3 regions of the Aeromonas sp. MTB genome follow, and region 1 is predicted to be linked to each of the others. Evidence: predicted binding sites of a transcription regulator. Region 1 holds the regulator's gene; each other region holds the start of a gene.

Evidence for each region. The regulator LexA, encoded in region 1, represses DNA repair genes until DNA is damaged. The targets are predictions, from matches to a motif close to ANCTGTNTNNNNANACAGNT.
Region 2: the regulator LexA is predicted to act here: its motif matches at 2,045-2,064, upstream of dinB (DNA polymerase IV).
Region 3: the regulator LexA is predicted to act here: its motif matches at 1,556-1,575, upstream of WBR25_RS08820 (DUF4250 domain-containing protein).

The regions. Positions count from the first base shown of each region.
Region 1 covers NZ_CP147026.1:4,417,131-4,420,407, forward strand. The annotation lists gene dinF (MATE family efflux transporter DinF) at 1-102, opposite strand, end outside; gene WBR25_RS20250 (SCO family protein) at 105-731, opposite strand; gene WBR25_RS20255 (hypothetical protein) at 942-1,157, opposite strand; gene lexA (transcriptional repressor LexA) at 1,641-2,264, opposite strand; gene plsB (glycerol-3-phosphate 1-O-acyltransferase PlsB) at 2,469-3,277, shown strand, end outside.
Region 2 covers NZ_CP147026.1:3,465,952-3,469,228, forward strand. The annotation lists gene WBR25_RS15730 (methyl-accepting chemotaxis protein) at 1-920, opposite strand, end outside; gene dinB (DNA polymerase IV) at 987-2,042, opposite strand; gene WBR25_RS15740 (hypothetical protein) at 2,174-2,380, shown strand; gene WBR25_RS15745 (DJ-1 family glyoxalase III) at 2,492-3,052, opposite strand; gene WBR25_RS15750 (ketopantoate reductase family protein) at 3,090-3,277, opposite strand, start outside.
Region 3 covers NZ_CP147026.1:1,909,936-1,913,212, forward strand. The annotation lists gene WBR25_RS08810 (YcgN family cysteine cluster protein) at 197-631, opposite strand; gene WBR25_RS08815 (hypothetical protein) at 1,044-1,529, opposite strand; gene WBR25_RS08820 (DUF4250 domain-containing protein) at 1,760-1,957, shown strand; gene WBR25_RS08825 (glycogen/starch/alpha-glucan phosphorylase) at 2,333-3,277, shown strand, end outside.

The DNA.
Region 1 (3,277 bases):
CAAGGGGGTGGTGATATTGGAGAAAACCATGGGCAGGGCGAGCGCAAAGACAACGCGGTGGCGAGAGGGATCTCGCCACCAGGGGGCAACAGCTAGGGTCACGCTTAGTGGCCTGTCAGCTTCAGAATGCGGGCGAAGTCAGAGAGCATGGTAGCCATCTGCACCCGGGGCACCTGACCCGGCGCCACCTGCGGGCGGAATACCGCCTGCAGCTTGCCCTTGGGATTGATGAGCACGATGGAGGCGGAGTGATCGATCAGGTAATCCTTCTCCCCCTGATTGGCGATGGAGTAGATGAGCCCCAAATTGCGCACGAACGGGAACAGCTTGTCGTGGGGGGCAGTGGCCGCCTTGAATTCGGGATTGAAGAAGGCGGTATAGGTCTTGAGGCGTGGAATATCGTCACGCTGGGGATCCGCCGAGATAAACACCACCTGGCTGTCGGGCGCCATCTTCTTCAGCTGGTCATAGACGGAACGCATATCTGCCAGCGTGGTGGGGCAGATATCAGGGCAGAAGGTGTAGCCGACAAACAGGAAGGTCCAGTGCCCCTTCAGGTTGGCAGGGGTAAACGGCTGGTTGTCCGCATCGGTAAAAGCGAAATCATTGATGTCCCGCCCCGCCGGATAGTAGTCAGCCTGTTCCGGTTGCTCTGGCTGCGTGGCGTAGAACACCAGGATCAGGCAGGCTGTCAACAGCAGAAAGAGCAGGGGATAGCGGAGCTTCATCATAACAAGAGACCCTTTCAGTTCGAGGCAGATGGCCAGCAGTGACCGGACAAGAGGGAGGCATTGTACCCCAGCGAGCCGCCAAGGTGGTTCAACCTTGTGCAACGCCCTGTCAGGAGTCGACCATTTGGCATAATTAATCGCCAGTTGCGGCCATAAAAAAACCGGCCCCCTTGGGTGCCGGTTATGGATGGATTTGTTTGTCTCTTCTGCTCAGGGGCGAGCGTTACGCCCCTGCTGCAACATCTTGCCGATGGCCCGCACGCCGATGGGAATCACGGGTGCCAGCCAGCCCTCTTCCCCCTGGCGGTCACCGTGACCCCGTTTGAACAGCAGCACCAGACGCACCACCTTCTCTTTCGGGCATCCCAGCCAGAGCGTCCAGCGCGACCCACGATGGTGCAGCCAGAGACCGTAAAACCAGGTCATCCGGCTACCTTTGACGAAACGGGTGATTGACGATTCCGCTGGCGCAGCCCCAGCCTCTGAATCCCATGGCGATCTTGATGCCATACCAGTCCTCCTTGACCGACAGGTCATGTTGCTTCGTCGGCCTGAACTGGGAACAGGCCCGTCACGACTATCTGCAACCATTACGAGTGGTCCCCTTTGCCCGACAAGGCTCGGGATCTCCCCACTCCCCCTCATATCCCGTGAAGGTGTACTGCCCGATTCTCGTTGTTACCGGCCCTCCCGTCCCGGCGCATTGCGATGGTCAGAGGGAGGCGCCAAGGCCTGTCTCGGCGACAGGGCACTGATCTGAGCATATATCTGAAATGGATGATTGGTAGCCGGTCGCGCAGGACAAAAATGCCGCCGCCGATGATCTGTTTGATATGACAGGGAAAGTGCGCCAGAAACAGCACGGCCTCCCGAAGGAGGCCGTGTGGCAAACGCAGTTGGCGGGGATGATTACATCCAGTCAGCGTTGCGGATCACCCCGACAGCCAGTCCTTCGATGGTGAGCTGCTGGCAAGAGAGATCCACCTCGATGGGGGAGAGCTCTTCATTCTCTGGCAGCAGCCATACCTGACTGCCCTTGCGCTGGAAGCGCTTGACGGTGACATCCTCATCGAGACGGGCGACCACTACCTGACCGTTGCGCACCTCCTGGGTCTTGTGCACCGCCAGCAGATCGCCATCCAGAATGCCGATGTTCTTCATGCTCATCCCCTGCACCCGCAGCAGAAAATCTGCGCGCGGATGGAACAGGGCGGGATCAACCTGATAGTGGCTCTCGATATGCTCCTGAGCCAAGATAGGTTCACCGGCGGCAACCTTGCCGATGAGCGGCAAGCCGCTCTCTTCCAGCACCTCTTCCTCTTCGAGCAACAGGCGAATGCCGCGGGACGTGCCCGGCATGATCTCGATGACCCCTTTTTTGGCCAGGGCCTTCAGATGTTCTTCGGCCGCATTGGCCGACTTGAAACCAAGCTTCTGGGCGATCTCGGCACGAGTCGGCGGCATACCGGTCTCGCTCATATTCACCTTGATCAGCTCCAGCACTTCGGCCTGGCGGGGGGTAAGGGGTTTCATAGAATTGGCACCTGTCTTTTTATACAGCACACTGGCAGTATATACAGTGCAGTGGCCAAGGCAAGGCGCAGCTGACATTTGTCGCGACCAACCCCTCATTTACTGCTGTTTTGATCCTGCGCAGCTGACTCATCGTACCTCTCGGCGACAAGGGGCTGTCGATTTGCTATGCTCACGCCGCATTTTTTTGGAGAGCAGACGCACATGTCCCTAGGACAGAAGATTTCCAGAGCCATCTTGCAATGGCCGGTCAGCGGCTTGGTCAATCACAAGAGCCTGCCGGAAAATCCCATCACAGAACTCAATCTGGATCCGGCCAGACCCATCGTCTATGCCCTGAAAACCAGTTCGATCACCGACCTGATGACCCTGCAGCAGTGCTGCGAGGATCTCGGTCTGCCCGGCCCCTTCACGCCGCTGGAACTGAACGGCCAGCTGCTGCCGCGCTATGTCTGTCTGGATCGTCCGCCTCCCCTGTTTGGCAAACGCAGCAAACCGCTCCCCTTCCTGCAGGAGTTCCACCAGCTGCTGGATCTGCACAAGCAGGATCCCGAGCTGGATATCCAGGTAGTGCCCGTCACCCTGTTCTGGGGCCGCGCTCCGGGTCGGGAAGGGGAAGAAGCCTCCGGCCTCAACATCATCAGTAGCCTGGCGCCGAACCGGCTGAAGAAGGCACTCATCGTGATCCTCAAGGGTCGCGAAAATCTGGTGCGCTTCTCGCCGCCGCTCTCCCTGCGCTACATGGCCGACAAGCACGGCACTGACGAGGCCATCGCCCACAAGCTGGCACGAGTGGCCCGTACCCACTTCAGCCGCCAGCAGCTGGCTGCCACCGGCCCGAAACTGCCGAACCGCAACCTGCTGTTCAAGCAGTTGCTCGACTCCGCGGTGATCCAGCAGGCGATTGAAGAGGAGGCCCAGCGCGAGGGGATCAGCCTCGAGAAGGCGCAAAAGCGTGCCCATGGCTACATGGACGAGATCGCCTCCAACTTCTCCTACCGGCTGATCCGCCT
Region 2 (3,277 bases), 950 kb from region 1:
CAGCGAGTCAGCTCCTGCCCCTGACTGAGCCAGCCTTTCAGCTCGCTGGCCAGCCCCTGATACTTCTGATCCAGCCCGCGCCCCATGGTCACATCGAACTCATCGGCTCCCGCCACACGCCCCTCGTGACTGACCAGCAAGATTCTGCCCTTGCCGTCATAGAGCTCCTTGTCCATGGTACTGACCAGACTCTGCAAAGTGGCCAGCGAGATATCAACCCCGACCATCCCCAGCAAGGTCTCATGCTCCAGCAGCGGGACCGTCACCGAGGTCATCAATATCTGTTTATCGCCCACATCGTCCAGATAGGGCTCCAGCAGGCAGAGGGAACGGGTGCGAATACTGCAGCGATACCACTCGTTTTCGATGCCACCAGCCTCGGTCGGGCTCTCATCGGCCAGTACATCCTCATTCTGCACTTCCGGCTCTATCTTGCCGTTGTCGTATGCCCAGTAACTGGAAAAACGCCCCTTGTCGTTGGAACCCAGCGCCGTTGAGCCCTGATAGTTGCTGTCTTCCCCATCCAGCTGATCAGGCTCGAACACCGCATAGACACCAAGCAGATTGGTCGATGAGGCAACGGCATCGTGCAGTTGCTGATTGACGGCGCTGCGCAGCGCCTCCGAATGGACAAAGTTCTCAGCCGCATTCTTGCGCTGAAACAACACGCTCTCCGCCAGCAAACTGGCGCGGAAATAGGCCTCATCGAGATAGCTGGTCACCTTGGCCGCCTGCTCCGAGCCCATCGCCTTCATCCAGTTTTCGGCAGACTGCTGCGCCTCGTGCATGGTGGCTTGCCGCACCTGCTGTTGCATCTTGTTCGCGTTGTAAATCGAAGAGGCAACCAGAGCGGCGGCTGTCACCAACAGACAGCAACCGGCGATCAGGGTAATCCGACCCTGGACAGAAAGAGCGCTCATGCCAATATTCCTACGTCATACAGATATGGATAGATTATCGACTTTATAAACAAAAACTTAACTCTCTCACAGCAAATCCAGCGAGAGTTGATTAACTTCACCCTCTTTTGGCAAACCCACCACCAAGCCCAGCAGGCGAACCGAACGCCCTTGCGCCCGCTGTAATCCCTCTTTGAGCAGGGGAACGAACAAGGCTGGCTGATAGCCACCCTGACTGCGATAGACGGTGGTCTGGTGGAAGTCGGCAAACTTGAGTTTAATCCCCTGCCCCATCACCTGCTCGGCAGGACACGCCAGCTGAAATCGCCGCTCCAACTCCGGCAGCAGTTGCTGCAATACCGTCAGGCAGGCGGCTTCGTCACAGAGATCGCTCGCAAGGGTGGTCTCCACCCCGATGGTTTTGCGGATCCGGTGCGCCTGCACCGGCTGTTCATCCAGTCCCCAGATCCGGGTCGTCAGCATCTCCCCCAGCTTGCCAAAACGGCTGCACAGCTCTTGTGCCGACAAGGCCCGCGCATCCTCACAGGTGTAGAGCCCCTGCGCCTCCAGCCGCTCGGCGGTCTTGCGCCCCACCCCGGGCAGTTTGCCGAGTGGCAGCTGACAGACAAATTCGGCCACTTCATCGGGACGAATGACAAACAGACCATCAGGCTTGCGCTGCTCCGAGGCGAGCTTGGCGAGAAACTTGTTGGGGGCCACTCCGGCCGAGGCGGTCAATCCCAGTTCGGTGACGATGGCTTGCCGGATCTCTTGCGCCATCAGGGTGGCGCTACCGCCACAGCAACGACTGTGGGTCACATCGAGGTAAGCCTCGTCCAGCGACAGCGGTTCAACCTGATCGGTATAGCGGAGGAAAATGGCCCTGAGCTGACGGGAGATATCCTTGTACACCGCCATTCGCCCAGGGATCAGTACCAGCGGCGGGCAGAGTTTTTTCGCCAACGCGCTCGGCATGGCGGAGCGCACCCCGAACCGGCGCGCCACATAGTTGCAGGTCGAGATGACACCACGCCGCTCGGAGGCCCCACCGATGGCGAGCGGCACCTCCCGCAAGGCCGGATTGTCCCGCATCTCCACCGCGGCAAAAAAACAGTCCATGTCGATATGGATGACCTTGCGCATACCACTGTATAAATAAACAGACATGGCATCATCTTACCCCAAGGATAACCGCAGCTCTATCTCTCTCGTTGCGGCTAAAATAGTAGACTCCAAGGAGACCTTTACTACCACGATGACAAGGAGCGTTCGGGATGAAATATCTTTGGCTGGGACTCTGTTTGCTGCCGTTGACCGGCATCGGCAAGAACAACCCGACGGCAGAGTGCCGCTGGCTGTACGACCGGATTGAGATACTGGAACAGGCCATCAAGAAAGGGGACAAGCTCGGCACAGAGCAAGAATTGGCACGCTGGAAAACTGAGTACAACAAAAAACAGTGCTCACAGTACGACTACTGAGCCGGACAAGATGGCGTGACCGACAACAGCAGATAACAAACGGGCCCCGATCAATATGACCGGAGCCCGTTTTTCAAAGCATGGCCAGCTTGATTCTGCAGCAGAGTGCGCTCAAGGCAGCACCATAGGGCCAGCCACGGCGGTAGCCACATCATCCCCGCGCAGCACCCGCACCAGTTCCAGCGCAAACTCGATGGCGCTGCCCGGCCCCTGGCTGGTGATCAGGCGATGAGCCTCATCTCTGACGACCCGCTCATGTGACAGCTGCGATGTCGGTAGTCGGGACTGAAAGCCTGGATGACAGGTGACGATGGCACCATCCAGCAGCGCGTGATGTTGCAAGAGCACCACAGGGGCGGCGCATATGGCAGCGCGCCAGCGGCCAAGAGCGGCCTGCTCTTTGAGCAGATCGATGGCCAGCGGGGTATCGCGGATCACTTCGCTGCCGGGCAGACCACCGGGTACCACGATGGCTTCAAAGTCCCGACGGGTCAGCTCGTCGATATGACAATCGGCCACCAGCTGTACCCCGCGCGACGCTTTTACCTGCCGGGATCCGGCAGGGCAGCAAGAGGCCAGCACCACCTCGATGCTGGCGCGCACCAGGGTATCGACAATGGCGACCGTCTCTATCTCTTCCGACCCGGGGGCCACCAGCACCAGTACACTCATGTTCGCCTCCTTGCAGCTTGCTCTGCCATGTAGAAGATCAGACGGCCTGACTCTTCTCTTTGATTGCCTGATAGAGACCCTGATTGACCGGTACGGCGATGCCATGCCGGGCTGCCTTGGCCAGCAGGAAGCCGGTGATGGCCTCAATCTCGGTCTCGCGTCCCAGCTCCATATCCTGATGCATGGAGGAGTAATTGTCAGCGGTCAGTTCCACCACTGTCATCA
Region 3 (3,277 bases), 2.1 Mb from region 1:
CTCTGCCTCTGCCTCTGCCTCTGCCTCTGCCTCTGCCTCTGCCTCTGCCTCTGCCTCTGCCTCTCTCAATGTGCAGTTGGGAGGGGGTCTGGTTTAGCCAGCCAGATATGTGTGAAGCTACAAACCCTGCTTGCAGAAACAACAAGGGCTGCACATTGTGCAGCCCTTGCCTCTGGAGAGTAGCGGGTTGAGCGTGTCAGCTGGCCCAGGTGATGATGTGATCGATCCATTCACCCGCCTGATCCTCGTGAATGACTTTGCCACGGACGGATTGACCAGCCTGATGCATCGCGGAACGACTGCCGGTCAGCAGAGGATGCCACTCTGGAAGAGCGTCACCTTCAGACAGCAGGCGATATGCGCAGGTTGAGGGGAGCCAGTCATATTCGGCGATCTTGTCATGGGTGATCTGCAGACAGTCAGGCTCTTTTTTGAAACGATTGGCGTAATCAGAGCACTGACAGGTCTTGGTGTTAAGCAAATTGCAGGCGACATTGGTGAAAACCAGTTCGTCGGTATCTTCATCGATCAGCTTGTTGAGGCAGCATTTTCCGCAACCATCGCAGAGGGATTCCCATTCGGATTCAGTCATCTGCTGCAGACTCTTGGTCTGCCAAAAGGGGGCTTGCATCATACCGCTCACTTATTACACCTGATAAAACGCGTGGTTATACCCCTTGTTACCCGGTATTTCAAGGAGAGGGTCACTCCGGTGGGCAAATTGTCGTGATCAGCTCAAATGAATGCAATGACTTTCAGCCTCATCATATTGCTCAAACGGGTTCGCTGGTGGGCAGGAAGTTCCGCAGGTTTGAATACTTGGGCTGCATGATTGTCCAGTTCAGGTTTTATTTTCTGCTTCTTTATCCGTTACATCTTTTGATGTTTGTCTGCTTGCAGCAAGCAGGGTCAAATGATCTCCGATGCCTACCGTCAGGCTGTTGCAAGCTTGTCTTTCAAATAAAGCCGCTGGTCACATATTGTTTGCGCCCTTCTGTCACTGCGACCCGCGGGAGAGCCTGCGTAGGCGTTCGTTTTTTGTCTTAATGATTGAGATAGATATCTTGCTCTGAATAGGCCAGCAGAGGTGTGCCGAGGTTAGTCCGTTTCGCGCCAAAGAAGCGGGTGAGTACGCCAGATTGCTGTCCCAGTCGCTGCAGCTTGACGTGATCCAGCTCGATCTGCTCGGGTAGCCAGGTAAATACGGCGGCGCAGTGACCATTGCCCAGACTGCGCTCCAGGGTTTGCTGCCAGTTCTTGATTTTGGGGCTATGTACCACCAGCACTCTCTTGGGATCGATACCTCGCTCTTCCAGACGGCTGACTGTGGGGCGTCCCGGCGGGGCGATCAACAAGATCCAGCCGGTATGAGCCTCCCCAAGCTTTGTCAGCTCGCTCAGAAACTGATCATCAGACTGGATAGTCACACCATAATGAGCCAACTCCGCTTTGCAGGCGGTTCTGGTTGGCCAGGGCTTGCTCATGACACGATTCATCGCAAAGGGCAGTGAGTGCAGGGGCTGGTTCATATATGGGGTTCCTGTATGAATATCCAAGCTGTATGCGCATACAGTAGTTCTATCCTGTGGCAGTGACAAGGTGTTTTTGCTGAAAAATGTGATGGTGTTGGCATGTGTCGTTAGTAAGGTTATGTTTTTAAACACTATTTAATATAAAGCTGGTTGGGTGTTTTTCGTACTATGGACAAACCTTGCGTAACCGCCCATGGTTATACAGGTCATTTACAGGAGGTGCCGCCATGGATATCAGTACCTTGCAACGTCTTGATGCCAACATCTTGCTGGGCATCATCAATGAGAAGCTAAGGCTTGAGTGTGACGGGTTGGAGGAGCTGCTGGCCTATTACGATATGAGTGAAGAGCAGTTGGCAGGACGTCTGGATCAGATTGGGTACCATTACGATCCATTGAGCAATCAGTTCAAAGCACATCTTTAAGGGAGCAATGATTGCTTCATATTTATACGGTAATTTTTCAGGCACATTGAAACCGGTTTCAATGTGCCGTCTTGCTGCCTATTTTCAGGGATTTTCAAGGCTTGGCAATCTCTGAAAACCTATTCATGCCAGAATATTTTTATTGTTTCATTAAGTTTATGATAATAAAGGGAATGTTTGTTTTTATGCGATCAATTAAAGGAAAGGGTTTTCAAGCTTTTCAGGCTGTTTTTATCGGTTAAAGTGTGACTTGCGTTAACTTTTAATTCTGCCGCTTTAGTTAGTATTCTCACGCCGGTACATATTTTGAGATAACAACAGCGCCGGTCCCGCAAGCGGGATAACAATTTTATTTGTAACGAAGGAATATGGTTTATGGCTACCAAGAAGAAGACAGACCAGGATCTCCAACTGGATAAAGATCAGCTCAAGGCGAGTATCGTGCGTCACCTGCGTTCTACCTTGGGAACAAGCGAACAGAAAGCCTCTCCCGAAGCGTGGTGGAAAGCCACTGCTGCGGCTGTCAATGAACAGGTGTACGAGCGCCTGACCCGCACTCAGCAGACTCATTTCAAGAAAGATACTCGTGCGATTCACTATCTCTCTGCTGAATTCCTGATGGGACGATTGACTTCCAACAACCTGCACAACCTCTCCCTCTACAAGACTTGCGAAGAGGCGCTGGGCGAACTCGGTCTGGAACTGACCGACCTGTGCGAACAAGAGCCGGACATGGCACTTGGCAACGGCGGCCTGGGTCGTCTGGCTGCCTGCTTTATCGACTCGCTGGCCACTCTGAACTATCCGGCGGTTGGTTACGGTATCCACTACGAACACGGTCTGTTCCGTCAGGAAATCCAGGATGGCCGCCAGATCGAGCGTCCGGACTCCTGGCGTGAATATGGCAACCCCTGGGAGATCTGCCGCCCCGAGTCGGTGCAAGAAGTGCCGCTCTATGGCTACGTCGAGACCGTGTTTGGTGACAATGGTGGCCTGAAGAAGGTATGGCACGCCGGTCGCAAGATTAAAGGGGTGCCTTGGGATATTCCGGTGGTCGGTTTTGGCGGTCACACCGTCAACATCCTGCGTTTGTGGGAATCCCGCGCCTCCGAGTTTTTCGACTGGGACGTGTTCAACGCCGGTGGTTACATCGACTCCCAGGCTGAGAAAGCCCAGGCCGAGACCATCTCCAAGGTGCTGTATCCGAACGATGAGACCGATGCAGGTAAAGAGCTGCGTCTGATCCAGCAGTACTTCTTCTGTGCTTGCTCCATCAAGGACATCATGCGCCGCTACAAGAGGGTCCATGGCAGTGACTTC